Linked DNA regions of Kineococcus sp. NBC_00420. The protein of the gene in region 2 interacts with the protein of the main gene of each other region in a pairwise test. Links are inferred from orthologs where the notes say so. Each region holds a gene or a part of one and is shown on either strand. Other genes may lie near its edges.

Region 1 (9,569 bases), 270 kb from region 2 along the record:
CGGCGGTGGCGGGCGGTCCCGTCGAGGAGAGCCCGCCCGCCGCCGGCGTCCCGACCTCACCGTCGCCGGCGATCCAGGTCCAGGACACCGTCGGCGGCAGGCTCCGGGCCAGCACCGCCCGCACGAGGTCGACGTCCTGGGCCGTCCCGGGGGCGGCCACCGAGCCGACGACGTCACCGGCGAGCAGGACCCGTTGCGCGCCGGCGGCGACCACGCGGCGGAGTTCGCCCGCGAGGTGCTCCGCGGAGGAGGGGCGGGCCGCGCTCACCGACGTGCCCGAGACCACCGCGACGCGAGTGGTCCGGGGGCCCGTGGCCGCCGGCGGTCCGAGCGACGGGTCCGGTGCACCCGATCCGGTGGTGGCGACCGGCGGCACCGTGGCCTGCAGGGCCGCGACGTCGAGCGATCCCGCCCGGCGCGCGGCCACCGAGGTCTGGGCGAGGTAGATCCGTTCCAGGGCGACCGAGCGGGCTCCTGCCGGGACCGCGACGCGCACGGTCCGCCAGCCGGTGAAGTCCACGCGGGAGGCGAAGGTGACCGGGCGGAGGGCACCGTCGACGACGAGCTGCCCGCGCAGCCAGCCGCCCTGCCCGTCCCCCCTGACCTGCAGGACGACCTCGCGACCGCCGCTCGGCAGCGGCAGCGGGGCCCGCCCCACCAGGGCCGCCGTGCTCGTGCCCGCCGGCTGTCCGGTGAAGTCGTAGTCCAGGCGCAGCGCCGCCGCGACGCCCGGGAGGTCGGGGACGTCGACCCGGCGCAGCGAGGCGGTCGCCCGGGTCGCGCTCGGCGTCCAGCCCGCGGGGTCGTCGAGCGCGTCCAGCAGGACGGGACGGGTGCCGACCGCGACCGTCGCGGTCGAGGTGAGCCCCGCGGCGCTCAGCCGCAGGTCGACGCTCGCGGGGCCGGCGGCCAGGGCCGTCAGCCGCAGCCGCCCGTCGGGGAGGGGCTCGGCCCGCAGCGCGGCGGGGTCGGTGGCGACGGTGACGTCGGCGGCGCTGAGCGGCGCCGAGCGACCTTCCGCGTCGCGGCCCACGAGGGTCACGTCGGCGACGACCCCGGGGCCGTCGAGGACCGTCGGCGTCTCGAGGTCCACCCGGCGCAGGGGGTTCAGGACCTCGACGTCGAGGGACCCGATCGCGCCGCCGAGGGAGGCGTGCAGGGAGGACAGGCCCGGTGCGGTGCCGCGGACCCGGGCCCCCTCGACCGTGGCGACCGCGCCGTCCGTGCTGGTCAGCACCGGGGTCCCGGGCACGGGGGCGCCCGTGGAGTTCACCGGGACCGCCGCCACGAGACCGGTCAGACCGGGGAACAGGCGGGTCGGGGACCCGTTGCCGCGCAGCACGACCGAGGCGGCGACGGAGGACGCCGCGGCCGGGACCAGGCCGATGGCGTTCGCGACGGGACGTGCGGCGCCGTCGGAGGGGACGGCCACCTCGCTGACTCCCGCCTCGCCCGGTCGGCGGGCGACGAGCTGGGCGGAACCGCCGCCGTCGAGCATGACGGCACCGCGGGCGCCGGCCTGGACCATCCGCTGCGCGGTCTCGACGGCGGTCACCCCGCGCGAGCGGGAGGTGCCGCCGTCGATGGTCAGGAGCAGCAGGTCCCCGCCCGCGCTCCACCCGATCGCGGTCCGGGCGCGCAGGGCCGCCCAGGTCGGGTCCGTCGTGTCGATCGCCGCGACCGCCCCGTCGCGCACGAGTTCGAGGCGGGCGCCGAGGGCGAACCCGCGGGAGCCGGGGGTGAGCGCGTCGTCGCGGACCTGCAGGTCGGTCGTGGCGGGGGTGCCGAGCGTGGTCGCGGCCAGGGCGGTGGCGACCGTGCCGGTGGCGACGAGGACGAACCCGTCCCCCGGGACGGGCGTCGGGCCGGGGGAACGGACCGCGCTGATCCGACCCGAGCGGACCTCCAGCTCGATCCCGGTGGGCGCGGTGAGGGCGCGGTCGCCGCTGCCCCAGGCCGGGGTGAAGAGGGCGAGGGAGTCGGCCGGGACGGTCCGGGTCCCGAGCGCGGCCAGCGGGAGGCTCCGGCCGCCGAGCGATGCGCTGCCCTGCAGCAGGACCTGTCCGAGGCGGCCGACCCAGCCGCTCGCGCCGGCGTCGACGCCGACCGCGGTCTGCGGCTGGGCGTCGGCCTTGAGCGGGGTGCCGTCGAGGACCACGGGTCCGTCCGGCGTGCCGGTGCGGTCGATGTCGAAGAAGTCGCCGTTGACGGCGGCGACCGCGCCGGCGGCGGTGGCGAGGTCGCCGGGGGTCCGGGGGGAGGAGAGGTCCTGCTGGAGCAACCGCGGCGTGGTGGTGGAGCCCGTGCTCAGGCGCAGCAGGGAGCTGCGGACGGGGCCGGTGGCGTCGAGGGTCGTGCGGCGTTCGAGGCTCACCCCGGGGGCGATGCTCTGCTGCTCCGCCGAGACCTCGACGGAGTCGACGGGGTCGAGGGGGTCGGCGAGCGCCGGTGCGGCGGCCGCGGTGGTGAGCAGAGCGCCGAGGAGGGTGGTGCACATCCCGAGGGCGACGGTGCGGAGGGCGCGCATCGCCTCACCGTAGTTGGGAGGTCACTCTCTGTGGTGCCAGTCGGCGAGCTTCCCGTGCCGGCTGATCGCCTGCAGCCGTTCCTCCACCGCGGAGCGTTCGGCGGTCGCGGTGACCACCAGCAGGTCGTCACCGTGACGCAGGACGGTGCGCGGCTGGGGCACGAAGGTCGCGCCGTCCCGCGCGACCAGGCTGACGTTGGCCCCGCGCGGCAGCCGCAGCTCGAACACCTCCACGCCGTGCAGCCGCGACGCCGGCCCGACCCGGACCTGCACCACGTCCGCGGACAGGGTGCCCAGCGGCGACACCTCGACGTCGAGGTCCTGCGTGGGGGTGGCGGAGATCAGCCCGAGCCGCCGGGCCAGGGGAGCCAGCGTCGGGGCCTGGACCAGGGTGAAGACGACCACCAGGACGAGCACGAGGTCGAACAGCCGCTCGGAGCCGGGGATGCCGGCGACCACGGGCACCGTCGCCAGCACGACCGGGACGGCCCCGCGCAGACCCGCCCAGGACAGGAACACCAGGTCCGGCCGGGGCATCCGGAACCCGACGAGGCTGACCAGGACCGACAGCGGGCGCGCGAACAACGTCAGGACGAGCCCGACGAGCAGGGCGTCGACGAGGGCTCCGGGGAGCCGGGAGGGGCTGGCCAGCAGGCCGAGCATGACGAACAACCCGATCTGGGCCAGCCACCCGAAGGCCTCGGCGAAACCCCGGGTCGCGTGCCGGTGCGGCAGGCGCGCGTTGCCCAGCACCAGACCGCACAGGTAGGTGGCGAGGAACCCCGAGGCGTGCAGCACGTCGGCCACCGCGAAGGCCAGGACGGTGAGGGCCAGGACCGCGACGGGGTACAACCCGGAACTCGGCAACGCGGTGCGCCGCAGCAACAGCGCCCCCGCGGCCCCGATGCCGACCCCGAGCAGGGTGCCGAGGGCGAGTTCGAGGACCGCCTCGCCGGCGAAGAACCACCAGGCGTGCTCGTTGTGTCCGCCCGCGACCTCGGTGAGGGCCAGCACGGCGATGACGACGGGGGCGTCGTTGAGTCCCGACTCGGCCTCGAGCAGCCCGGACAGCCTGCGCGGCAACGGCACCGATCGCAGCACCGAGAACACGGCGGCCGCGTCGGTGGAGGACACGACGGCGCCGATGAGGAACGACACCGGCCAGGTCGTGTGCAGCAGCAGGTGCGCCCCGCAGCCGACGACCCCGATCGAGACGAGCGTCCCTCCCGTCGCCAGCACCCCGGCGGGGGCGATGACGCCGCGGATCGTCGACCACCGCGTCGTCAGCCCGCCTTCGGCCAGGATCAGGACGAGGGCCCCGTAGCCGAGGACCTGGGCGATCTTCGCGTCCGCGAAGGGGATCCCCAACCCGTCCTCGCCGAGCACCAGCCCGAGGGCGAGGTAGAGGAGGAGGGAGGGGAGCCCGGTCCGGGCGGCGAGCCGGACGGCGAGGACGGCGAGGAGGAGGACCCCGGAGGACAGCAGCAGGATGCGACTGAACTCATCCAGGGTCATGCGGCACCGTAGCGCGTCGGTCGCGGCACGGGGCGGTGTCGGCGGGTGGTGATCAGCTGGTGGTGCTCGGTTCCCGGTCGCCGGTCAGGTCGACCCAGGTCGGCCAGCCCTTGCCCCAGTCGCCACGTTCGTTCCACAGCGGCCGCCAGGTCTCGCCACGGCGCAGGACGACCTCGCCGACGGAGCGCAGCGCGACCCCCGCGGTCAGCAGTCCGACGCCGGCCCTGGCGCGCCCCGGCGTCCAGTGCTTGATCGCGTACTCGGCCTTGCCGCGCAGCAGGAGTCGCTGCTTGGCGGTCTTGGTCGAGGACGACTTCCCGCCGGCGTGGACGACGACGGCCGCGGGGGTGATGGCCGGGTGGAAACCGGCGTCGGCCGCGCGCCGGTTGAGGTCGGCGTCCTCGCCGTACATGAAGAACTTCTCGTCGAAACCGCCCAGGGCGCGCCAGGTCTCCGTCGTCGCCATGAGGAAGGCGCCGCTGATGATGTCGACGTCGCGGACGCTGTCGCGGTCCCAGTGGCCCATCGACTCGGGGTCGAAGAGCGAGCTGCGCTTGAACGCCGTCGAGAGCCCGGTGGCGTAGCAGAACCAGCTCCAGAGCGAGGGTTGCGCGAAGCAGCTCGTGAGCGAGACGGAACCGTCGGGGTAGAGGACGCGGCCGCCGACGATCCCGCGGGTGGGGTCCTCGTCGAGGAACGCGAGCAGGGCGTCCACGGCCCCCGGCTTGATCATCGCGTCCGGGTTCATCAGCAGCACCGTCCGGCCGGTGGCCATCTCGGCGGCGCGGTTCACCCCCACGGCGAAGCCGAGGTTGTCGGGGGAGAAGTGCGTGCGCAGCTCGGGGGTGGTCTCCGCGCGCTCGCGCAGCAGCTGCTTCGTCTCCTCGCCCGAGGCGTTGTCGAAGGCGATGACCTCGAAGGAGGCCCGCGGCCTGGACTCGCCCGTGAGGGAGTCCAGGCACTGGGCGATCCACTCGGGGGCGTTGTAGGTGATCACCAGGATCGACACGTCCACACTCATGGCCAGGCGCTCCTCTTGACGTTCCGTATCGGTCTGGTCACCGTCGACGCGCGCACAGTGAACCACGAACCGCTCCGGGGTCGGGAGTCTCAGGCCGCCAACCACAACCAGCGGGACGGGGTGACGACGGCCTGGACGAGCCGGTCGTGGGGGAGCACGGGCAGCGGGCTGACCGCGGCGTCGAGCAGTTCGTCGTCGTGCACGACGGCCAGCACCGGCACTCGCGCCGGCACCCGCGCCAGCGCCCGGTCGTAGCTGCCCCCGCCCTGCCCGAGCCGGCGGCCGGCGGTGTCGACGGCGAGCGCCGGGACGACGACGAGGTCCACGGAGGCGACGGCGTGCGGGCCGAGAGGACCCAGCGGAGCGGGGGCTCCGCGACGCGGCGCGCGCAGTTCCCAGTCGAGGTCGCCGTCCTCGAGCAGGACGGGCAGCAGGACCTCGACGTCGTGGCGCCGCAGTTCGGCGAGCAGGGTCCTCGTTCCGGGTTCACCGGTCGTCGAGGAGTAGCAGGCGATGCGGCGGGCGCCGGCCAGCAGCGGGCAGCCGGCGAGGACGCGGGCGACCGCCGTGTCGAGGCTGCGGGTGGTGTCGGCGTCCCGTTCGCGACGGCGGGACCGGATCCCGTGGCGCAGTCGGCGTTTGCGGGCCTCGACCTCGAGGACGTCCACGGTGACGGACAACGAGTCGACGGTCACCTCGTCGCTGGTGTCGGGTGTGGTGGGCACGGCGGCTCCTGGTTCGCACGGACGGCACGACGATTGTTTCGTCGGGTCGTCCTCCCCCCGAGTTTGCCCCGCCGCGGGCCAGAAGGGAATGCGGCGCGCGTCGTCCCCCGACGGCCCATCACCACAGCACGCAGTGCACGACCCGGGACGGGCGGTAGCCTCCGGGCCATGACTGAACGCGACGAGCGTCCCGGCCGCACGGTACGCAAGGCCGTGATCCCCGCCGCCGGGCAGGGAACGCGCTTCCTGCCGGCCACCAAGGCGATGCCCAAGGAGATGCTGCCGGTGGTCGACACCCCGGCCATCCAGTACATCGTCGAGGAGGCCGTGCGCGCGGGCCTCACGGACGTGCTGATGATCACGGGCCGCAACAAGCGGTCCCTGGAGGACCACTTCGACCGCAACGTCGAGCTCGAGGTCGGCCTCCAGGCCAAGGGCGACCAGGCCAAGCTGGCCCGGGTGCAGGAGTCCACCGACCTCGCCCAGGTGCACTACGTGCGCCAGGGCGACCCGAAGGGCCTGGGGCACGCCGTGCTCGTCGCCGAGCAGCACGTGGGTGACGAACCGTTCGTGGTCCTGCTCGGCGACGACATCGTCGACGCCCGGGACCCGTTGCTGGACATCATGATCAAGGTCCGCGAGGAGCGTGGCGGCAGCGTCGTCGCCTTCATGGAGGTGCCCCACGACCAGATCCACCTCTACGGCTGCGCGGTCGCCGAACCGACCGACACCGAGGACGTCGTGAAGGTGTCCGGGCTCGTCGAGAAGCCGAAGACGGAGGAGGCCCCCAGCGACCTCGCCATCATCGGCCGCTACCTGCTGGACCCGGCCGTCTTCGCGGTCCTGCGCGAGACCGCGCCCGGCAAGGGCGGCGAGATCCAGCTGACCGACGCCCTGCAGGTCCTGGCCCAGGGCGAGGGGCCCGGTTACGGCGTGCACGGGGTCGTCTTCCGCGGCCGTCGCTACGACACCGGCGACAAGCTCGACTACATCAAGGCCGTCGTCCGGCTGGCGAGCGAGCGCAAGGACATCGGGGCGGACCTGCGTGAGTGGCTCGGCGAGTACGTCGCGTCGGGTGCGGGGGCCAGCACCTCAGCGTGACAACCTGTCGCAGGTGAGTGTCGAGACCCTGACCACCGTCGCGGCGCACCGGGCGGCGTGCCTGGACCTGGTGCGGCCGTTGCCGCCGCTGGACCTGGCGCTGCGCGACGCCCTCGGCTGCGTGCTGGCCGAGGACGTCGTCAGCCCGCGGCCGCTGCCCGCCTTCGACAACTCCGGCATGGACGGCTACGCCGTGCGCCTGCGCGACGTCGCGGGCGCGACCGAGGAGACCCCGGTGGGTCTTCCAGTGGTCTCCGACATCGCGGCCGGCCGGGCCGACGCCGTGCGCCTGACGAGCGGGACGACCGCCCGGATCATGACCGGGGCACCCGTCCCCGCGGGCACCGAGGCGATCGTGCCGGTGGAGTGGACCGACCGCGGCGTCAGCCAGGTGCTGATCCGCCAGGTGCCCGTGATGGGCCAGCACATCCGTCGCGCCGGCGAGGACGTCGTCGCCGGGACGCTCGTCCTGGAGGCCGGGACGCGACTGGAACCCCGCCACATCGGCGTCCTCGCCGCGCTCGGGCGGGCCCGGGTGCGCGTGCGCCCGCGGCCGCGGGTGGTGGTCGTCTCGACCGGGACCGAGGTCGTGGAACCCGGTACGGCGCTGGCCCGCGGGCAGTTGCACGACGCCAACGGCTACCTGCTGACCGCGGCGGCCGAGGAGGTGGGCGCGCTGGCCTTCCGGGTCGGGGTCGTCTCCGACGACGCCCGCGAACTGGCCTCCGTCCTCGACGACCAGCTCGTGCGCGCCGACGTGATCGTCACCTCCGGCGGGGTCAGCGAAGGCGCCTACGACACGGTCAAGGAGGTGCTCTCCGGTCCGGGGGAGCACTCCGTCCGCTTCGACCGGGTCGGCATGCAGCCCGGGATGCCGCAGGGCTGCGGGACGCTCGGCGAGAACGCCGTCCCCGTCTTCACCCTGCCCGGCAACCCGGTCAGCTCCTTCGTCTCCTTCGAGGTGTTCGTCCGTCCTGCGTTGCGGCGCATGCTGGGAGCCGAGGGGCCCGACCACGAGCGGCCCCACGTGCGGGCCGTGGCCGGGGCGCGCTGGACCTCGCCCCCGGGCAAGGAGCAGTACGTGCGCGCGGCCTGGACCCGCGACGCCGAGGGGCGCTTCGTGGTCGAGCCCGTCTCCGGCCACGGCTCGCACCTGGTGACCGGGCTGGCCCGGGCGACGTGCCTCGTCGTCGTCCCGGTCGGCACCTCCGTCGTCGAGGTCGGTGACGAGGTCGAGTGCGTCCTCCTCGGCCCGTTGCCCGGAGCGCCCGAGGCGCCGGGAAGGATGTCCTGATGGACCGTCTCACCCACCTCGACGACGCGGGGCACGCGCGCATGGTCGACGTCTCCGCCAAACCCGTCACGGCCCGCGAGGCCCGCGCCGAAGGGTTCGTCCGCTGCTCGCAGGCCGTGCTCGACCTCATCGCCGAGGGCGGTCTGCCCAAGGGCGACGCCCTGGCCGTCGCCCGGATCGCGGGACTCCAAGCGGCCAAACGCACCCCCGAACTCATCCCGTTGGCGCATCCTGTTGCCGTGCACGCGGTCGAGGTCGACATCACCCCTCGGTCGGACGGGGTGCGGATCACCGCCGCCGTGCGGACCGCGGACCGGACGGGGATCGAGATGGAAGCGCTGACCTGCGTGGTCGTCGCGGGGCTGACGTTCGTGGACATGGTCAAGGCCGTCGACCGGCGGACCGTCCTCGACGGCGTCCGGGTCACCGCCAAGAGCGGTGGACGGTCGGGGGACTGGAGCGTCGATGACTGAGGCCAGGGCACTCGTCGTCACCGTCTCCAACCGCGCCTCGGCCGGGGTCTACTCCGACCGGTCCGGCCCGATCGTCGTCGAGGGGTTGCGGGAGAGCGGGTTCCTCGTCGACGGGCCGCTCGTCGTCCCCGACGGCGACCCCGTCGAGGAGGCGCTGCGGGACGCGGTGGCCGCCGGGTACGACGTCGTCGTCACCAACGGCGGGACGGGGCTGAGCCCGCTCGACCTCACGCCCGAACGGACGCGACGTGTCCTGGACTACGAGGTTCCCGGTGTGCCGGAAGCGATCCGGGCTTACGGGGTGGCCCACGGGATCGCGACCTCGGTGCTGTCGCGGGGGATCGCGGGCGTCGCCGGCCGGACGTTCGTGGTGAACCTGCCCGGTTCGCCCGGCGGCTGCAAGGACGGTGTCGCGGTGCTGCAGGGTTTCCTCGTCCACGCCGTCGACCAGTTGCACGGTGGGGACCACACCCCTCCCGGCGGGACCCGGTGACCCCGACCTGGCCCGTCGAACTGCGCGAGGGGTCCGTCCGCCTGCGGCCGCTGCGCCGCGGTGACGCCTCGACGTGGCGCCGGGTCCGCGCCGCGAACGCCTCCTGGTTGCGGCCCTGGGAGGCCACGAGCCCTGAGGGCAGCGGACCGGCGCCGACGTTCCCGCAGATGGTCCGGGGTTTCTCCCGCGAGGCCCGCGCCGGACGGATGCTGCCCTTCGTCGTGGAACTCGACGGGAACCTCGTCGGTCAGATCACCGTCTCCGGGATCACCTGGGGGTCGCTGCGTTCCGCCCACGTCGGGTACTGGATCGACCAGCGCGTCGCGGGGCGCGGAACCATCCCGATCGCCCTCGCCCTGGTCGGGGACCACTGCTTCAGAGCCCTTCGGCTGCACCGGATCGAGGTGAACATCCGGCCCG
Region 2 (9,757 bases):
GAGTCCCCTCGACGGTGTCGATCCGCACGGTCCCCTCGACCGGGGCGCCGTTCACGACGACCCCGTCGGCCGCGGTCGCTGTGAGTCGGACGCCACCCTCGACCGACTCCCAGGTGCCGGGCAGGTCCGCGACGGGACCGGCCTCGCCGACGAGCCAGTGCAGTCCGGTCAGGCTCAGCCAGCCGTGCGGCGCGCTGAGGTCGGCCGTCCGGGTGGCACGCCAGTCGTCCCAGGTCCGGCGGGCGGTGTCGAGGGTGCTGGTCGTCGTGGTCATGGCGGACTCCTCAGGCGGTGGCGCGGACGGCGGGGGCGAGACGGTGCGGGTGCGGCACACCGAGGTGCTCGCGCAGGGTCGAGCCGGTGTAGCCGGTGCGGTAGCTGCCGCGTTCCTGCAGCAGCGGGACGACCTTCTCGACGAACTCGTCGAGACCGGCCGGGGTGAGGCTGGGCACGAGGATGAACCCGTCGCAGGCGTCGGCCTGGACGTAGGTGTCCATCTCCTCCGCGACCTGCGCGGGGGTGCCGACGAACTGCTGGCGGCCGGTGACCTCGACGACGAGTTCCCGGCTGCTCCACCCGTGGGCCGCGGCGAGGTCGCGCCACGTGCGCGCGGTCTCCACCGGGTCCTTCGTCATCCGGGTCCGGCCCTGGGCGATGGTCGAGGTCGTCTCCGGGTCCTGCGCCGGCAACGGTCCCTCGGGGTCGTGGTCGCTCAGGTCGCGGCCCCAGACCTGTTCGAGGAACGCGATCGCCTGCGCCGGCCCGACCTGCTGGAACCGGATCTCCCGGGCGTGCTCGCGGGCCTGCCCGGGGGTGTCGCCGAGGACGAACGTGACCCCGGGGAGGATCTTCAGGTCGTCTCCGGAGCGGCCGTTGCGGACGGCGCGGGAGCGCATGTCGGCGGTGAACCGCTGCCCCGCCTCCAGCGAGCCGTGCATGGTGAAGATGGCGTCGGCGTACGTGGCGCCGAACTCGCGGCCGTCGTCGGAGTCGCCGGCCTGCAGCAGCACCGGGTGACCCTGCGGGCTGCGCGGCAGCGAACCGGTCCCCCGGACCTGGAACTGCGGGCCGCGGTGGTCGACCTCGGAGATCCCCCGGGCGAAGACCCCCGTCTCGGGGTCGGCGACCAGGGAGTCCTCGGCCCAGGAGTCCCAGAACTCCCGCGCGACGTCGAGGACCTCACGGGCCCGGACGTAGCGGTCGGCGTGCGCGAGGTACCCGCCGCGGCGGAAGTTCTCCCCGGTGAACGCGTCGGAACTGGTGACGACGTTCCAGGCCGCGCGCCCACCGGAGAGGTGGTCGAGGGAGGCGAACTGCTTGGCGAGTTCCGCGGCCTCGTTGAAGGTGGCGTTGATCGTCCCGGCCAGCCCAAGGTGGGTCGTGACCGACGCGATCGAGTTCAGGACGGTGAGGGTGTCGGGACGGCCGACGACGTCGAGGTCGTGGATCTTCCCGCGCTGTTCGCGCAGCCGCAGCCCCTCGGCGAGGAAGAAGAAGTCCATCAACCCCCGTTCCGCGGTCCGGGCGAGGTGTTCGAAGGAGGAGAAGTCCACCTGGCTGCCGGAGCGCGGGTCGCGCCACACCGTGGTGTTGTTGACGCCCGGGAAGTGCGCCCCGAGGTGAATCTGGCGAGGGGTCTCACGGGAGGTCTCACGGCGGGTCATCGGACGCCTCCGATCCTGGCGTAGCGGCTGGTGGGGCGGGGCAGGCCGAAGCGTTCGCGCAGCGTGCTGCCCGCGACCGGCGGCCGGGTCAGCGCGGGGACGACCCCGCTGACGACGAGTTCGAGCGTCGCGGGCAGGTCCAGCGGCGCGAGGACGGCGCCGTCGAGGCCGTCGGGCAGCTCGGCCAGGGCCGCGGCGAGGGTGGCGGGAGTGCCGAGGTGGCGCACCGAGCGCGGCGCGGCGCCGGGGTTCAGCTCGTCGAGCCGGCCGGCGACGTCGAGGGCCTCCGTGGCGGTCTGCCGGAGCAGGACCTCCACGTCGAGCAGGACGGTCAGCTCGCGACCGGCCAGGGTCCGCAACCGGTCCGCGGTCTGCGCCGCGGTGCGTTCGTCGCCGGCCTCGATCCGGGCGACGTCGGCGTGCGCGGCGGCCACCGCGAGGGAGTGCTCGTCCCGGACGGGCACCACGACGAGCGGCTGGCCCTGCGGGGAGCGCGGGGTGATCGACGGGCCGCGGACGGAGAACCGCTCCCCCTCGAAGTCGACGTAGTGCAGCTTGTCGCGGTCCACGAACCGGCCGCTGGCGACGTCGCGGACCACCGCGTCGTCCTCCCAGCTGTCCCAGAGCCGACGGACGACCTCGACGGTGTCCGCGGCCTCGCGCCACAGCTCCCCTGGCGGGGCGGTCCCCGTCCGCCCGAAGGTGTCCGCCTCCTCGGCGGTGGTGGAGACCTCGACCTGCCAGCCGGCGCGGCCGAGGCTGGTGAAGTCGAGGGTCGCGACGGCCTTGTTCGTGTGGAACGGCTCGGTGTGGGTCGTCGTGACGACCGGCACGAGACCGACCCGGCGGGTCAGCGGCGCGAGGTGCGCGGCGATCGCGACGGCGTCGAGGCGACCGCGCTGGTCGCGCTCGTCACTGGAGCCGAGGCGGAAGGAGTCGGGGACCACGAGCAGGTCGAGGTCGGCGCGCTCGACGAGCGCGCCGAGGCGGCGCCAGTGGGCGGCGGTGAAGAGCTCGGCCGGGCGCGCGCCGGGCAGGCGCCACGCGGCGGGGTGGCGACCGGCGGCGTCGAGTTCGACGCCCAGGCGCAGTGGCTCTCGGGACATGGCGTACCCCTCCGGGGCTGCTGACGTGACCGGCCGGGTCGCTCGGCTGAGCACCCGGGGGCCGCCGGGTGTTCCCGGCGACGTGCCCTGCGGGTCAGCGACAGGCGGAGGAGCGGGTGCGGCAGAGGTCGACGTGACGACGCTGCACCGCGAAGAAGGGGCGGGCGACCGCGGACGCCGGGGGCGTGCTCACGCTCACCCGGGTGCTCTCCACGGTCCGAGCCTACGGCGCGGCTACCCTGGCGGCCAAGCCGGCCGACGGCCGGTCCGCCGACCGCCCCGCCCGTGAGGACGCACCGCATGACGAGCACGCCCCTGGACGACCCCGCGCAGGACCTCGTCTTCCCGCCGTCGGCGCAGTTCAGCGCCCAGGCCAACGTCGGCGCGGGCGAGTACGAGCGCGCGGCCGCGGACCCCGAGGCGTTCTGGGCCGAACAGGCCCGGCGGCTGCAGTGGGACGAGCCGTTCCACACCGTCTTCGACGGCTCGACGTTGCCGACCGCGCAGTGGTTCACGGGCGGCAGGCTCAACGTCGCGGTGAACTGCGTCGACCGCCACGTCACCGCGGGCCGGGGCGAGAAGGTCGCGTTGCACTGGGAGGGCGAACCCGGGGACTCCCGCACCATCACCTACGCGCAACTGCAGGACGAGGTCTGCCGACTCGCGAACGCGCTGGAGGAAATCGGGATCGGGCACGGCGACCGCGTCGTCCTCTACCTGCCGGTGCTGCCCGAGACGATCGTCACGACCATGGCGTGCGCGCGCATCGGCGCCGTCGTCAGCCTGGTGTTCGGGGGTTTCTCCGCCGAGGCGCTGCGGTTCCGGGTGGAGGACACCGGCGCGAAGCTCCTGGTCTGCACCGACGGGCAGTTCCGGCGGGGTAGCGCCGTCGCGGTGAAGGGAGCCGCGGACGCGGCCGTCGAGGGGCTCGACCACGTCGAGCACGTCCTCGTGCTGCGCCGCACCGGGGAGGCGACGCCGGACGTCCCCTGGACGGAGGGCCGCGACGTCTGGTGGCACGAGCTCGTCGACCGTCAGCCCGTCGAGCACGTCGCGCCGAGCTTCGACAGCGAGAACCCGCTGTTCATCATCTACACCTCGGGGACCACGGGGCGGCCCAAGGGGTTGGTGCACACCAGCGGCGGGTACCTCACCCACACCTCCTGGTCGCACTGGGCGGTGTTCGACGTCAAGGACGACGACGTCTACTGGTGCCAGGCGGACCTCGCCTGGGTCACCGCGCACAGCTACGAGATGTACGGCCCGCTGTCCAACGGGACCACCCAGGTCATCTACGAGGGCTCACCGCTGACCCCGCACCCCGGTCGCCACTTCGAGGTCATCGAGAAGTACGGCGTGACGATCTACTACACCGCCCCCACCCTGGTGCGGACGTTCATGAAGCACGGTCCGGAACTGCCCGCGGGCTTCGACCTGTCGTCGTTGCGGCTGCTGGGTTCCGTGGGTGAGGCCATCAACCCCGAGGCGTGGACGTGGTTGCACCGCAACGTGGGTGGTGGACGCTGCCCCATCGTCGACACGTGGTGGCAGTCCGAGACCGGGGCGGCCGTCGTCGCCCCGCTGCCCGGCGTCACCCCGCTGAAACCGGGTTCCGGGACGATCCCGCTGCCCGGGTTCTCCGCGACCGTCGTCGACGAGGCGGGTGACGAGGTCGCCCCGGGCGAGCAGGGCGTCCTGGTCATCACGAAACCCTGGCCCGGGATGGCCCGGACGGTGTGGCGCGACCACGCGCGGTTCGTCACGAGCTACTGGGAGCCCTACGCCGCGCAGGGCTGGTACCTGGCCGGGGACGCCGCGACCAAGGACGCCGACGGCTACATCTGGATCGGCGGCCGCATCGACGACGTCCTGAACGTCTCGGGTCACCGGCTCTCCAGCATCGAACTCGAGTCGGCCCTCGTGTCGCACCCGCGGGTGGCCGAGGCCGCCGTCGTCGGGGCACCGGACGAGACGACGGGTCAGCGGATCGTGGCGTTCGTCATCCTCCGCGGCACGGGCCCCTCCGACGGGGTCGGCGCGGAACTGCGGGAACACGTCGCGCGCGCCGTCGGGGCGATCGCGAAACCCCGCGACGTCGTCGTCGTGCCGGACCTGCCGAAGACCCGGTCGGGGAAGATCATGCGCCGGCTGATGGCCGACATGACCGCCGGTCGCTCCGGCGGGGACGTGACGTCGCTGCAGGACGAGACCGCCCTCGCCGCGGTCGAGACGGCGTGGGCGCAGTACGTGCGCTCCCGTCCCTGACCTTCCCGGTCCGCGATCGTGCAGGTCTTCCCCGCGAGATCGCGGACCGGGCGGGTGGTCAGGCGGGTTCGCCGATGCTGCCGGCCTCGGCGGCCGCCGCGAGGTCCATCCAGCTGACCTCCCAGACGTGACCGTCGGGGTCGCGGAAGCTGGTGCCGTACATGAAGCCGAGGTCCGTGGCCGGGCCGTAGACGGACCCGCCGTTCGCCAGCGCCTTGGCCACGAGGTCGTCGCACTCCTGGCGGGAGTCGGCCGAGAGCGCGAGCATGTACTCGGTCGTCCCTGCGGGGGCGGACTCCGAGTGCAGGAAGTCCTTCCAGCGCGAGGGCTCGTGGACGAGGACGAAGATGTTCTCCTCGATCACGATGCAGGCCGTGTCGTCGCTCTCGAACTGCGGGTTCGGCGCGAACCCGAGCGCGGAGAAGAAGGCCTTGGAGGCCTCCTTGCTCGCGACCGGCACGTTGAGGAAGGCCATGCGCATGAGTGCTCCCGGGGTCTGAGGCCGTCTGTCCGGCCTTCTCGATCCTTCGACCTCAGACTGCCCGAGAACTCATCGCCGTGTCAGAGGTTCGGGAACCAGAGGCCGATCTCGCGGGCCGCGGACTCCGGGGCGTCGGACCCGTGGACGAGGTTCTGCTGGACCTTCAGGCCCCAGTCCCGGCCCAGGTCGCCACGGATGGTGCCCGGCGCGGCGGTCGTCGGGTCGGTGGTGCCGGCCAGCGAGCGGAAGCCCTCGATGACGCGGTGGCCCTCGACGACCGCGGCGAGCACCGGGCCGGAGAGCATGAACTCCACGAGCGGTTCGTAGAACGGCTTGCCCTGGTGCTCCTCGTAGTGACCGGCGAGGAGTTCCGGGGTCGCGGTCCGCAGTTCGACGGCGACCAGGGTGTAGCCCTTGGCCTCGATGCGCCGCAGCACCTCCCCGGAGAGGTTGCGCCGCACGCCGTCGGGCTTCACGAGGACGAGGGTCCGCTGCAGGTTCGTTTCAGTCGCCACGGCAACGACCCTAGTGGACCGACCCATCCGGGCGGCCGACGGCTCCGAACCAGGACCGTGGACTGTCCGGCCACCCTGGTCGTGGTCCCGGCTCACGGGCGGAGCGCCGTGATCGGGTCGCTCCGGCGCGTCCTGGCCGCGGCCCCCGTCGAGGTGCTCGTGGTGCTCGAGGAGGACGACCACGCGGTCACCGACCTGGTCGAGGAGTTCGCCCGCAGCCACCTCGAGGTGCACCTGCTGCACCGGCGCCGCGGGAAGGGGGTGGGCACGCCCCAGCGGGAGGGACTCCTCTGGGGTCTCGAACGCGGCTACCAGGTCCTCGTGACGATGGACCTGGCCCACCCCGCCGAGCGGCTCCCGGCGGTGCTCGCCGCGCTGGAGGACGCCGACCTCGTGCTCGGCTCCCGCCACCTCGCCGCCCCCACCACCCTCGCCGTGGCCGACGACCACCGGCTGGGTCCGCTGGTGTCACGCGCGGGGAACGCGTGCCTCGCCGCAGTCCTGCGACTCCCGGTGCGCGACGTCACCACGGGGTTCCGCGGGTTCCGCCGCGAGGTCCTGCTCGGCATCGGGATCAGCGCCCTCACCTCGCGGGGCTCCTCCTTCCGCATCGACACCACCCACCGGGCCCACCAGGGCGGGTACCGGCTGGTCGAGGTCCCCGTGGTCGTCCCCGGCGAGCGCGGCGCCACCGCGGCCGGTGTCCGGGAGGTGCTGACGACGGCGATGACGACGGCGATGACACGACTGCGCGCCAAGCCGTGCCGACGTGGCCCGGTCCGGCTCCCGGAGCGCTCGACGCGGGTCGGTGGTCTGCGCTGAACTGAGGACGTGTACCGCGAACGTGCGTCGCTGGTCCCCGGCGCCCGGGTCTGGTCGAGCAGCGCCGCCGACCGTTCGAGCGGACTCGTGCTGCCCGACGGCTGCATCGACCTGCTCTGGCGGGCGGAGGGAGGCGACGGCGAACTGCTGGTCGCCGGCCCGGACACCCGGGCCCAGACGGTGGAAGGGGACCCGGCGGTGCGCTGGACGGGACTGCGCTTCGCCCCCGGCCACGCACCGTCGTTCCTCGGCGTGCCGGGCGACGCGCTGCGCGACGCGCGGGTCCCCCTCGCCGACCTCTGGGGTCCCGTGCGAGCACGGGACCTCGTCGAGCGGGTCGCGCGCGCCGTCCACGCGGGGGCGGCGCTGGAGGAGATCGCGGCGCAGGCTCCCCCGCGCGACCCCGCCACGGTCGCGACGGTCCAGCTGCTGGCGGGCGGGGGCAGCGTCGCCGAGGTCGCCGACGCGCTGGGCCTCGGGGTGCGCACGCTGCACCGGCGCAGCCTCGCCGCCTTCGGCTACCCGCCCCAGGTGCTCGCGCGGGTCCTGCGCCTGCAGCACGCGGTGGCGGGGTTGCGCTCGGGGCTCAGCGCGTCCCGGGTCGCGCAGGAGGCCGGGTTCGCCGACCAGGCGCACCTCGCGCGCGAGGTCCGGGCCTTCACGGGGACCTCGCCGCGGTCGTTTCAGCCCAGGGCGGCGAACAGGTCGACCGAGCCGCCGTCGGGGTCGAGGACCACGGCGTAGCGCTGGCCCCACACCGCGTCGAAGGGGGCCAGGTGCGCCGGCGCCCCCGCGGCCGTGAGGTCCGCGAACACCTGGTCGACGCCCGCGGGGCTGGCGCAGTCGAAGGCGAGGGCACCGCGGTTCCCACCCCGGGCGGGCTCGAAGCCGGGGTCGAAGGACCGCAGGACCTCCTCGGTGTCCCAGGCCAACCGCAGACCACCCGGCAGGGTGACCTCGACGTGCGGTTCGGCGTCCGCCGTCGCGGGCAGGTCGAGACCGAGCCGGCGGTAGAAGGCCAGCGCGCGGGCCATGTCGGCGACGACGAGGCCGACGAGGTCGAGCCGGGGGACGACGATCGGTGTGCTCATGGCGACGAACCTGCTGCACGCCGAGCGGGGTGTCTTGAACGGATCGGACACGGTGCCAGGATGTGGGCCCCGTTGCGAGGAAGGGATCCGCTGTGCCGCTGCGTCACGACCGTGAGGACACCACCGCCCAGGAGGAGGCGCTGCGCGCCGCCCGCGACGAGGCCGCGACGGTGATGGCCGAGCTCGCCGCCGAGGCGAGGTCGCTCGGCAAGGCCTACGCCGGCCGCTCCGCCCGGATCCCCGACGGGTCCGCGCTGGCCGGGCTGATCGACGCCGCCCGCCGTGCGGAGGAGGACGTGGACATCGCCGCGCACGACCTCGCGACCGCCCGCGGCGAGGACGCCTGACCGCTCTCGGGGTGCGGTGAGGCAGGTGCGGCAGGAAGATCGACGACGGGCTCCGGCCGGGGCGCCACGCGCACCCTGAGAGGACCCCCATGTCGCAGCAGGACGCGAGCGGTTCCGCCCGCGACAGCGAGGAGCAGCAGCACGCGACCACCAAGGTCGTGCTGATCTCGATCGTGGCCGCCATCGGCGGTTTCCTCTTCGGTTTCGACACCTCCGTCGTCAACGGGGCCGTCGACGCGGTCACCGAGAAGTTCGCCCTGTCCGGGTGGCTCTCCGGTTTCGCCGTCTCCTGCGCCCTGCTCGGTGCGGCCGTCGGGGCCTGGTTCGCGGGCCGCATCGCCGACCGGTTCGGCCGCAAGTCCGTGATGGTCATCGGCGGGGTCCTCTTCGCCGTCGGGGCCGTCGGCTCGGCCTTCGCCTTCGCGGTGTGGGACCTCATCCTCTGGCGCGTCGTCGGTGGTCTCGGCGTCGGCGTGGCCTCCGTCATCGCCCCGACCTACATCGCCGAGGTCGCCCCCGCCTACCTCCGAGGTCGCCTCGGGTCCCTGCAGCAGCTGGCCATCACCGTCGGCATCTTCGCCGCCCTGCTCTCCGACGCCTTCATCGCCAACACCGCCGGTGACGCGTCGCAGACGACGTGGCTGGGCTGGGAGGCCTGGCGCTGGATGTTCGTCGTCGGCGTGATCCCGTCCGCGGTCTGGGCGTTCCTGGCCCTGCAGGTGCCGGAGTCGCCGCGCTACCTCATCGCCCAGGGCGAGACGCAGAAGGCGACCGAGGTGCTGCGCGAGGTCCTCGGCAACCGCAGCCTGGAGGCCCTGCAGCGCAAGGTCGCCGAGATCAAGAACTCGATGAAGCGCGAGGACGACCCCAGCCTGCGGGACCTGCGCGGGCCGCGGTTCGGTCTGCTGCCCATCGTCTGGGTCGGCATCCTGCTCTCGGTGTTCCAGCAGGCCGTCGGGATCAACGTGATCTTCTACTACTCCACGACGCTGTGGAAGGCCGTGGGCTTCGAGGAGTCGCAGGCCCTCACCACCTCGGTCATCACCTCCGTGACCAACGTCGTCGTGACGTTCATCGCCATCGCGACCGTCGACAAGATCGGGCGCAAACCGCTGCTCACCATCGGGTCGGCGGGGATGTTCGTCTCCCTGGCCGTCATGGCCGTCACGTTCTCGCAGTCGGTCGGCAGCGGGGACGACGTGAGCCTGCCGGGCCACTGGGGCATCGTCGGCATCGTCGCCGCGAACGTCTACGTCATCTCCTTCGGCGCGACGTGGGGTCCGGTCGTGTGGGTCCTGCTCGGGGAGATGTTCCCCAACAAGATCCGGGCCGCGGGCCTCGCCGTCGCCGCGGCCGCGCAGTGGCTGGCGAACTTCGCCGTCTCCACCAGTTTCCCGTCGCTGGCGAAGCTCGGCCTGCAGTACGCCTACGGCCTCTACGCCGTCATCGCCCTGCTGTCCTTCGTG
Region 3 (9,769 bases), 210 kb from region 2 along the record:
CCGGCCGCTGAGGTCCTTCGACGACCCGGCGACGAGCGCGCCGAAGACGAGGAGCACGCCCGGGCCGAGCGAGGAACCCAGCGTCGTCCAGAACACGACCCCGCCGCTGGAGGCCTCGCGCGGGAGGTAGCGGGAGTAGTCCGCCGCCGCGTTGGCCCACCCGAGACCGAAACCCGTCATCACGAGGATGAACGCCCCGACGACCGCCGCGGCGTTCCCGGCCGGGAGGGCGTTCACCGCGTCCAGGTCGATGGAGTCGGCCGCGAAGACGATGTAGAGGACCGTCAGCACCGCGGTGACGACCGTGATCCAGCGCTGCATCCGCATGATGACCCTGAACCCGAGGGTTCCGCCGAGCACGATCAGCCCGACGACGATCACGAGGGCGACGAGTTTCGTGCCCGTGCCCCCACCGGCTCCGAGACGGTCCAGCACGGTCGCCGTCGCGAGCACGGCGACGGCCGCCAGCGACGTCTCCCAGCCCAGCGTCAGCAACCAGGACACCAACGAGGGCAGGCGGTTCCCGTCGACCCCGAAGGCCGCGCGGGACAACGTCATCGTGGGCGCCGAACCGCGCTTCCCGGCGATCGCGACGAGGCCGACGATCACGTAGGACAGGAACACCCCGGCGATCGAGACGGCCGTGGCCTGCCAGAACGAGATCCCGAAACCCAGGACGAACGAGCCGTAGCTGACTCCCAGGACGGACACGTTGGCGGCGAACCACGGCCAGAACAGGTCGCGTGGCCTGCCGTGGCGTTCGGACTCGGCGACGGTGTTGATGCCGTTCAGTTCGACGTCGACACCGCCCACCCTCGTCTCGGGGGTGGCGGGGATCTCGCTCACGTCGACTCCTCGGGAGGATGGCGGTACCGGGCCGCGGGGTGGTCGGCGGGCAGCCTCGTGCGGCCCGGACCGAAGACCACCTCCCGCAGCGTACGGCCTGGGGCGTCGCGACCGGGTGGTGGCGCCAGCGTGCCCCGCCGGCGCAGTTCGGGGACGACCTGCTCGCAGAACTCCGCGTAGGAGCCCGGTACGACGAACGGGGTGAGGTTGAACCCGTCGATCCCCGTCTCCCGCACCAGCGCCTCCATGGCGTCGGCCACGTCGCCCGCCGTGCCAGTGAACACGAACTCCCGCATCCCGAAACGCAGGAAGTCGGCGCGCGCGTGGGCCACCGTCTCGTCCCGGTAGCGCTCCACCTGGGTCCGCCCGCCCTCGGTGCGGACGTCGGAGAAGTTCCCGCGGGGGTCCAGGGCAGCGAGGTCGACGCCGGTCATCGAGGCGTAGTAGGCGCGGGCGGCCTCCGGGTCGACCCAGGACAGGTACTCCTCGAGGCGGGAGCGGGCGTGGTCCCGGTCGCGCCCCAGCACGACCGTGAGTCCGACGAGGGTGCGCAGCGACCCCGGGCCGCGTCCGTGCCGGGCGGCCCGGGCGTGCAGGTCGAGGACCTGGCGGCGCAGCGTCCCGGCGTCGCGGCCCTGCAGGAACACCACCTCGGCGTGGGTGGCCGCGAACTCCCGACCGCGTTCGCTGGCGCCGGCCTGGAAGAGGACGGGGGTGCGCTGCGGGGAGGGCTCGACCTTGAAGTAGCCGTCGCAGTGGAAGTAGCGGCCGTGGTGGTGGACCTCGTGGACGCGACGCGCGTCGGCGTAGCGCCGCGTCGCCTTGTCGTGCAGGACGGCGGCGTCCTCCCAGCTGCCCTCGAACAACCGGTAGCTGAGGTCGAGGTGCTCGTCGGCGATGTCGTAGCGCTCGTCGTGGCGGGGCAGCGGTTCGCGTCCGTGCAGCGCGCTGACCACCCCCGCCGACGTCGTCACGACGTTCCAGCCGATGCGCCCGCGGGTGAGGTGGTCCAGCGTCGCGAACCGCCGGGCGTTCGGGTAGGGGCCCTCCAGACTCGTCGAGGACGTCACCGCGAACCCGAGCCGGCTCGTCACCGCGGCCATCGCCGGGACCAGCAGCAGGGGGTCGTTGGTCGGCATCTCGACCCCCTGCTCGAAGGTCACGGCCGGGGTGCGGCCCTCGAGCACGGGGTAGCCGGGGGAGTCGGCCAGGAACAGCAGGTCGAAACCCCCGTCCTCGAGGAGCCGGGCCAGCGACGTCCAGTGCGCGAGGTCGAGGTAGCGGTCGGTGTGCTGCTCGGGGTGGGCCCACAACCCCTGGCTGGTGAGGTTGGGGCCGTTGATCTCGAAGGCGCTCAGCAACAGGTGGTGCGGTTCCCTCACGCGGGGACGCCCGCCGGGCTGCGCTCCAGCCAGTCGAGGAGACCCGCGCCGAGGCGGTGCCGGGTCGCCGGGCTCATGCCCTCGATCCGCAGACCGTGCCCGGCCAGGGCCGCGAGGTCGGTGTCGCTCAGCTTCCACACCTCGCGCGCCACGGCGTACTGGTGGCTGACGCCACGACCGAACCAGAGCTGGTCGTCGGCGTTGAGGGTGATCCCCACGCCCGCGGCGTGCAGGAGCGGGGCGGGGTGCGCGGCGAGCGTGGGGACGATGCCGAGCGCCACGTTGGAGACGGGGGCGACGTCGAGCACGATGCCCTCGTCGGCGAGGCGGCGCACGAAGGCCGGGTTCTCGACCGAGCGGACGCCGTGGGAGATGCGGGTGGCGCCCAGGACGTCGATCGCCTCCGCGACGCACTCCCAGCCGCCCGTCTGCCCGGCGTGCGCGACGACCGGCAGGCCCGCTGCCCGGGCCGTCGCGGCCGCCCCGGTGAAGCGCTGCAGGCCCGAGGGTTCCTCGAACCCGGCCGTCCCGAACGCGGTCACCCCGCGGCCGGCGAACTCGGCGGCGACCGCGGCGAGCTCGGCGGCGATCGGCTCGTCCTGGTCGGTGTTCAGCGTCAGGATCGAGCCGACCTCGACGCTGTGCTCCCGTCCGGCCTCGCCGAGGGCGTCGACGACGACCCGGGTCACCTCGCGCAGGCTCCCGAGCCGGGGGGCGTAGAGCTGGGGTTCGATCGCGGGTTCGAGGTAGACCACGCCCTCGGCCGCCTCCTGGGCGACGAGCGCGCGGCACAGGCCGGCCAGGTCGTCGAGGTCCGCCACCAGGGCGGGCACCCGGCCGTAGGCCTCGAAGAACGCCCAGACGTCGGACCAGCCCTCCCCGGTGGCGGCGGGACCGCCCCGCACGGGCAGCTCGAGCGGGACGCCACGGCGGCGGGCGAGGGCCAGCACGGCCTCGCGCGGGTAGGACCCGTCGAGGTGGGCGTGCACGTGCACCTTGGGCAGGGCGGTCAGGGAACGCACCCTGCTCAACGTAGGCGCGAACGTGCCACGTGTCGCACAAGCGTTCCTTCTGAGAGCATCCATCCCGTGGATCAGCGTGGTGCAGGACGCAGCGGCGGCGAGCTCGACGTGCGCTCGTTGCGCTACCTGCTCGCCGTGTCCCGGGAGCGCAGCTTCACCGAAGCGGCTGTCTCGCTGCAGGTCTCCCAGCCCGCGCTGAGTCAGGCGATCGCGCGCACGGAGCAGCTCGTCGGGGGCCGGCTGGTGCTCCGCGACGCGCGGGGCGTGGCCCGCGAGGGGTCCGCGCTGACTCCCGCCGGGCAGGCGCTGGTCGCCGACGCGACGCGGATCACCGAACTCCTGGACCGGGCGCTGGTGCGCGCGCGGCGCATCGCGGAGGAGGGCGAACGCGAACGGCTGGCCGTCGGCATCGGCACCTCGACCCCGCGCTGGGTCTCGACCCGGCTGGTGCAGGCCTCCCAGGAGAGCCCGGACCTCGACGTCGTGCTGCGCCACGTCCCCTGGGGGCAGGAGGTCGCGAGCCTCGCCGACGGCCGGGTCGACGTGGTCTTCCTCAACGCCGGCCCGGACGAGGTGCTGGACGCGCGGGTGCGCGCGGTGCACGTCGCCGACACCCAGCGGGTGGCGGTGTTCGCGGCCGGGCACCGGCTGGCCGGCGAGACCTCGATCGACATCGCCGACCTCGACGACGAGCCCATCGTCGACGCGGGCTACGACCGGGAGGTGTGGCTCGTCGAGCCCCGCCCCTCCGGCGCGGTCCCCCGGGTCGTGGGTCCGCCCGCCCAGAACGTCGAGGAGATGCTCGCCCTCGTCGCCTCCGGACGGGCGATGGCCATCACCGCGGAGGTCGTCGCCGCCGGCCACCGCTCCGACGACATCGCCTTCGTGCCGTTGCGGGGGCTGGACCCGCTGCGCCTCGTGCTGCTGGCGCTCGTCGACGACGAACGACCGGCGGTGGCGGACCTGCTGGCCTCGTTCTAGGGGGCCACCGGTCCGCGACGGCGGTGCTCACACGGAGAAGGAGTACTCCGTGGTCGTCGTGAACTCCGCACCCGGGCGCAGCACGGAATCCCCGAGCAGCGGCTGGTTCACCGCGTCGGGCAGCAACTGCGTCTCCAGGCAGAGGGCGTCGCCCTGCCGCACGGGCCGGCCCTCGATCGTCCGCCACGCGCCGGTCAGGAAGTTCCCCGTGTAGAACTGCAGGCCCGGCAGGTCGGTGCGGACCTCGAGCGAACGTCCGCTGCGCGGGCCGGAGACGGTGGCCACCGGCCGCAGGGAACCGGGGCCGTCCAGCACCATGCAGTGGTCGTAGCCGCCGGCGGTGAGGAGCTGCTCGTCCGCATCGCGGAGGTGCTCGCCGATGCGGGTCGGGGTGGAGAAGTCGAACGGGGTGCCCTCGACGGGGGCGAGTTCACCGGTCGGGACGAGGTTCGCGTCGATCGGCAGGTAGCGCGACGCGGACAGCCGCACGACGTGGTCCTCGACCGGGCCCGCGCCGTCGAGGGCGAAGTAGGCGTGGTTCGTGAGGTTCACCGGGGTGGCGGCGTCCGCGGTCGCGACGTAGTCCAGGCGCAACGACACCGAACCGCCCTCCTCCCGCAGGGAGTAGGTGACGCAGGCGTCCAGCGCCCCCGGGAAACCCATGTCGCCGTCGTTGCTGCGCAACGACATCCGCACCCCGGGAACCCCGTCCACGGAGACCTCGGTGGCGGTCCAGACGCGCTGGTCGAAACCCTCGGAACCCCCGTGCAGAGCGTTCGTGCCGTCGTTGACGGGGACCGCGAAGGACACCCCGTCCACCCGGAAGCGTCCGCCGGCGATGCGGTTCGCGACGCGTCCGACGACGGCACCGGGGTAGCCGTCGGCGGCCTCGTAGGCCGCGACGTCGGGCAGGGCGACGACGACGTCGCCGATCCGGCCGGAGGCGTCGGGGACGCGGACCTGCTGCAGGGTCGCGCCGCGGGTCAGGACGGCGGCGCTCGCCCCGGAGGGCAGGCGCAGTTCCCACCGCTCGACGGGTTCCCCGCGTCGCGTCCGGCCGAAGGGGGTGCTGTGCAACGTCGCGGTCATGCCGCGATCCTGCCGCACGCCCCGGGGTTCAGGTCAGCCGCCAGTCGATCCCGTCGCCCCCCTCGGCCCGCAGGAGTTCGTCGACGCGGCTGAACGGAGCGGAACCGAAGAACCCCCGCGAGGCCGACAACGGGCTGGGGTGCACCCCGGTGACGACCGGCACCCCGCCCAGCAGGGGAGCGACCGTCTGCGCGTCGCGACCCCAGAGCAGGGCCACGAGCGGTCCGCCCCGCGCGGCCAGGGCCCGGACGGCCGCGTCGGTGACGGCCTGCCAGCCGAGCTTGCGGTGCGACCCGGACTCGCCCGCGCGCACCGTCAGCACCCGGTTCAGCAACAGGACCCCGGCCCGCGACCAGGAGGAGAGGTCGCCGTGCCCGGGCGCCTGCACGCCGGTGTCGGTGAGGAGTTCCTTGTGGATGTTGACCAGGCTGCGCGGCAGGGGCCGGACGTCCGGCTCGACGGCGAAGCTCAGCCCGATCGGGTGTCCGGGGGTGGGGTAGGGGTCCTGCCCGACCAGGAGCACCCGGACGCCGTCGAAGGGCTGCCGGAACGCCCGCAGCACGTTCTCGGGGGCGGGCAGCCACGGCGCGGGTTCGGCGGCCAGCGCGGTGGAGAGCCGCACCAGGTCGTCGCGCACCCCCGCCAGGGCGCGGGCCCAGCCCGGGTCGAGGTCGTCGAGGCCGAGTCCGGCCGGATCGTCGTCCGTGCGCGGGAAGCAAGGGGCGGGTGGGGGCGCTGCGGCGGGAGTCACGCACGGGACGGTACCGAGCCCGGACGCGCCCGCCGAGGTGAACGACACGGGTGTGATGCCCTCTTAGACTCCTGCCCGGCCCCCGGTTCCGGAGGCCGCGGTGAGAGGGGTCATGACGTGGAGCGGAACGACGCATCGGCGCGCATCGAGCGAGACGTCCCGTCCCTCGAGGAGCAGCCCGGGGGGCTGCCCGACGGGCTGAGTCGCCGCGACGCCGAGATCCTGGCCTTCGAGCGGCAGTGGTGGAAGTACGCCGGCGCCAAGGAACAGGCCGTCCGCGAGCTCTTCGACCTCTCGCCCACGCGCTACTACCAGCTGCTCAACGCCCTCATCGACTCCCCGGCCGCCCTCGCCCACGACCCGATGCTGGTCAAGCGGCTGCGCCGGATGCGCACCAGCCGTCAGCGCGCCCGTTCGGCCCGCCGTCTCGGCGTGCAGCCCTGAGCGCTCGTCGCGGGCGCTCGCCCCACCTGCTCGCCCGACGCGGGGCCCACCGGACCCGTCGGGGACCGGTCGGTGTCGCCGTGCTCGTCCTGGTCTGGTTGCTGGTCGCGGCCCTCGTCGTCGGCGGTCTCGCGGTCGCGGTCCGGTCCGTGGCCGGTCCGCTGCTGGACGTCGCCGGCCGGGTGCTCTGAGCGACGCCTCTCGGGTGTCTGCCGCGGTGAGGACGACGTGACCGTTTCGTGAAGACGAGGTTCCTCGAACCCTGTCCCACCAGCCCCTCCCCGCACTAATCTGAGCCCCGGTCGATCAGTTCGACGGACACGTCCTCTCGGGGGGCGCACGTCGGGCGTCGCCCTCGGCTCTCGTCGCCGCGGGCAGCGTGAGACCCGGCTCCGGTGCCCGCCGGCGCCGTTCTTCCGCTCGCTGCACCACCAGGAGAAGGCAATGGCTCAGGGCACCGTGAAGTGGTTCAACTCCGAGAAGGGCTTCGGCTTCATCACCGTCGACGACGGTGGGGCGGACGTGTTCGTCCACTACTCCGCGATCGTGGCCGACGGCTACCGCTCCCTCGAGGAGGGTCAGCGCGTCGAGTTCGAGGTCGGGCAGGGCCAGAAGGGCCCCCAGGCCGAGAGCGTCCGCGCCGTCTGACCCGGCGCGGCGCCCCCCGGCGTGACCGTGCCCGGCCCCCGGTCCTCCCGGAGGCCGGGCACCAGCCCGCCCGCACTCGCGCACCGTCCGAGGCCTCCGGGGGTTTGCACTCGGGGGGTGAGAGTGCCAACATTGGCGTTGGCACTCTCGAGTCGAGAGTGACAACTGCACTCGACCCGGGAGCGAAGCTCCCTGGCCGGTCCGGTGAGGTCGACAGGCGCTGGGGGACGTGACCCCGGTTCAGGTCGGCCGTCCGTCGCGGGCACCCGACCGACCGCCCACCGCCCGTCTTCTGGGAGGAACACCAGGCATGAGCAAGATCATCGCCTTCGACGAAGAGGCCCGTCGTGGTCTCGAGCGCGGGATGAACCAGCTCGCCGACGCGGTCAAGGTGACGCTCGGCCCCAAGGGCCGCAACGTCGTCCTTGAGAAGAAGTGGGGCGCCCCCACGATCACCAACGACGGTGTCAGCATCGCCAAGGAGATCGAGCTCGAGGACCCGTACGAGAAGATCGGCGCCGAGCTCGTCAAGGAAGTCGCCAAGAAGACGGACGACGTGGCCGGCGACGGCACCACGACGGCGACCGTCCTCGCCCAGGCGCTCGTCCGCGAGGGTCTGCGCAACGTGGCTGCGGGTGCGAACCCGATGGGCCTCAAGCGCGGCATCGAGAAGGCTGTCGAGGCTGTCACCGAGCAGCTCGTCGCCGCCGCCAAGGAAGTCACCACCAAGGAGCAGATCGCGGCCACGGCCGGGATCTCCGCCGGTGACGCCTCGATCGGCGAGCTCATCGCCGAGGCGCTCGACAAGGTCGGCAAGGAAGGCGTCATCACCGTCGAGGAGAGCAACACCTTCGGGCTCGAGCTCGAGCTCACCGAGGGCATGCGCTTCGACAAGGGCTACATCTCGCCCTACTTCGTCACCGACGCGGAGCGTCAGGAGACCGAGCTCGAGGACCCCTACATCCTCATCCTCAACTCCAAGATCTCCACCGTGAAGGACCTGCTCCCGCTGCTGGAGAAGGTCATGCAGTCGGGCAAGCCGCTCGTGATCGTGGCCGAGGACGTCGAGGGCGAAGCCCTCGCGACCCTGGTCGTGAACAAGATCCGCGGCACCTTCAAGTCCGTCGCCGTCAAGGCCCCGGGCTTCGGCGACCGCCGCAAGGCCATGCTCGGCGACATCGCCATCCTCACCGGTGGCCAGGTCATCTCCGAGGAGGTCGGCCTCAAGCTCGACACCGCTGACCTCGACCTGCTGGGCCGCGCCCGCAAGGTCGTCGTCACCAAGGACGAGACCACCATCGTCGAAGGTGCCGGCGACGCCGACGCCATCGCCGGTCGCGTGGGCCAGATCCGCGCCGAGATCGACCGCAGCGACTCCGACTACGACCGCGAGAAGCTCCAGGAGCGTCTCGCCAAGCTGGCCGGCGGCGTGGCCGTCATCAAGGCCGGCGCGGCGACCGAGGTCGAGCTCAAGGAACGCAAGCACCGCATCGAGGACGCCGTCCGCAACGCGAAGGCTGCCGTCGAAGAGGGCATCGTCGCCGGTGGTGGCGTCGCCCTCATCCAGGCCGGTGTGCTGGCCTTCGAGAAGCTCGAGCTCGTCGGCGACGAGGCGACCGGGGCGAACATCGTCAAGGTCGCGATCGAGGCTCCGCTGAAGCAGATCGCCATCAACGCCGGCCTCGAGGGCGGCGTCGTGGCGGAGAAGGTCCGCAACCTGCCCACCGGACACGGCCTCAACGCCGCGACCGGCGAGTACGTGGACCTGCTCGACGCGGGCATCAACGACCCGGTGAAGGTCACGCGCTCCGCGCTGCAGAACGCCGCCTCCATCGCGGCGCTCTTCCTCACCACCGAAGCCGTCATCGCCGACAAGCCGGAGAAGGCCTCTGCGGCCCCGGCCGGTGGCGACGGCGGCATGGGCGGCATGGACTTCTGAGTCCAGCCACTCCGTAGCACCTGCACCACCCGCGAGGGCGGTCTCCCGATCAGGGAGGCCGCCCTCGTGGCGTTGTCGGACCCGTCCGTCACCCGGGTCGGGCGGGATCAGACGCGGGGAAGGGTGAAGGAGCCGACGAGCTCGTTGAGCTCGACGGCGGCGCGCGAGACCTCCCCCGCGGTGGTGGCCGTGTGGGTCGCCCCCGCCGTGGTCTGATCCGCCGCAGCGGCGATGCCGGAGATGTTCAACGCGATCTCCTGACTCCCCGAGGAGACCTCGGTGACGTTGCGCACCATCTCCGACGTCGTCGCCGACTGCTCCTCCACCGCCGCGGCGATGGTGGCCTGCAACCCGTCGATGCGGGCGATGACCTCACTGATGCCGCCGATGGCGAACGCGGCCTCGGTCGCGTCAGCCTGGGTGGCCGCCACCCGGGTGGTGATGGACTCGGTGGCCCGAGCGGTCTGCTGGGCCAGTTCCTTCACCTCCCCGGCGACGACGGCGAAGCCCTTGCCCATCTCCCCCGCGCGGGCGGCTTCGATGGTGGCGTTCAGCGCCAGGAGGTTCGTCTGCTCGGCGATGGAGGTGATGAGCTTGACGACGTCGCCGATCTCGCGGGAGGAGGCGGAGAGGCGGTCCAGGATCTCCGAGGCCTGCGACGCGCTGG

What was found.
Region 1: the proteins of ndk (region 2) and OG218_RS20860 interact in binary tests that used the Escherichia coli proteins (3 or more experiments, as listed by UniProt). The link is inferred for Kineococcus sp. NBC_00420 from one-to-one orthologs.
Region 3: the proteins of ndk (region 2) and OG218_RS21150 interact in binary tests that used the Escherichia coli proteins (3 or more experiments, as listed by UniProt). The link is inferred for Kineococcus sp. NBC_00420 from one-to-one orthologs.

What each region holds. Positions count from the first base shown.
Region 1 is NZ_CP107930.1:4,223,410-4,232,978, forward strand. What follows is about bases 3,971-6,730. They hold OG218_RS20860 (5-formyltetrahydrofolate cyclo-ligase), read right to left. Parts: upstream 5,789-6,730; coding sequence 5,153-5,788; downstream 3,971-5,152. Other genes in these bases: OG218_RS20850 (potassium/proton antiporter), read right to left, coding at 3,971-4,042; OG218_RS20855 (glycosyltransferase family 2 protein), read right to left, coding at 4,095-5,063; galU (UTP--glucose-1-phosphate uridylyltransferase GalU), read left to right, coding at 5,957-6,730. Also shown: OG218_RS20845 (phosphodiester glycosidase family protein), read right to left, coding at 1-2,527; more of OG218_RS20850, read right to left, coding at 2,549-3,970; more of galU, read left to right, coding at 6,731-6,889; molybdotransferase-like divisome protein Glp, read left to right, coding at 6,903-8,183; cyclic pyranopterin monophosphate synthase MoaC, read left to right, coding at 8,183-8,656; OG218_RS20880 (MogA/MoaB family molybdenum cofactor biosynthesis protein), read left to right, coding at 8,649-9,149; OG218_RS20885 (GNAT family N-acetyltransferase), read left to right, coding at 9,146-9,569. UniProt on the Escherichia coli protein: Involved in the removal of 5-formyltetrahydrofolate.
Region 2 is NZ_CP107930.1:4,491,766-4,501,522, reverse strand. Bases 4,315-7,262 are described here. They hold ndk (nucleoside-diphosphate kinase), read right to left. Parts: upstream 6,032-7,262; coding sequence 5,597-6,031; downstream 4,315-5,596. Other genes in these bases: OG218_RS22075 (helix-turn-helix domain-containing protein), read left to right, coding at 6,863-7,262; OG218_RS22080 (glycosyltransferase), read left to right, coding at 6,089-6,853; OG218_RS22090 (VOC family protein), read right to left, coding at 5,094-5,516; acs (acetate--CoA ligase), read left to right, coding at 4,315-5,035. Outside these bases: OG218_RS22110 (DUF1684 domain-containing protein), read right to left, coding at 1-274; OG218_RS22105 (NtaA/DmoA family FMN-dependent monooxygenase), read right to left, coding at 285-1,664; OG218_RS22100 (LLM class flavin-dependent oxidoreductase), read right to left, coding at 1,661-2,770; more of acs, read left to right, coding at 3,071-4,314; more of OG218_RS22075, read left to right, coding at 7,263-7,597; OG218_RS22070 (VOC family protein), read right to left, coding at 7,537-7,944; OG218_RS22065 (hypothetical protein), read left to right, coding at 8,037-8,291; OG218_RS22060 (sugar porter family MFS transporter), read left to right, coding at 8,381-9,757. UniProt on the Escherichia coli protein: Major role in the synthesis of nucleoside triphosphates other than ATP. The ATP gamma phosphate is transferred to the NDP beta phosphate via a ping-pong mechanism, using a phosphorylated active-site intermediate.
Region 3 is NZ_CP107930.1:4,280,646-4,290,414, forward strand. The notes cover bases 4,211-7,170. They hold OG218_RS21150 (uracil-DNA glycosylase), read right to left. Parts: upstream 6,072-7,170; coding sequence 5,349-6,071; downstream 4,211-5,348. Other genes in these bases: OG218_RS21140 (LysR family transcriptional regulator), read left to right, coding at 4,211-4,231; OG218_RS21145 (aldose epimerase family protein), read right to left, coding at 4,259-5,320; OG218_RS21155 (DUF3263 domain-containing protein), read left to right, coding at 6,216-6,515; OG218_RS21160 (cold-shock protein), read left to right, coding at 6,960-7,163. Also shown: OG218_RS21125 (purine-cytosine permease family protein), read right to left, coding at 1-846; OG218_RS21130 (NtaA/DmoA family FMN-dependent monooxygenase), read right to left, coding at 843-2,228; add (adenosine deaminase), read right to left, coding at 2,225-3,250; more of OG218_RS21140, read left to right, coding at 3,317-4,210; groL (chaperonin GroEL), read left to right, coding at 7,474-9,102; OG218_RS21170 (methyl-accepting chemotaxis protein), read right to left, coding at 9,210-9,769. UniProt on the Escherichia coli protein: Excises uracil residues from the DNA which can arise as a result of misincorporation of dUMP residues by DNA polymerase or due to deamination of cytosine.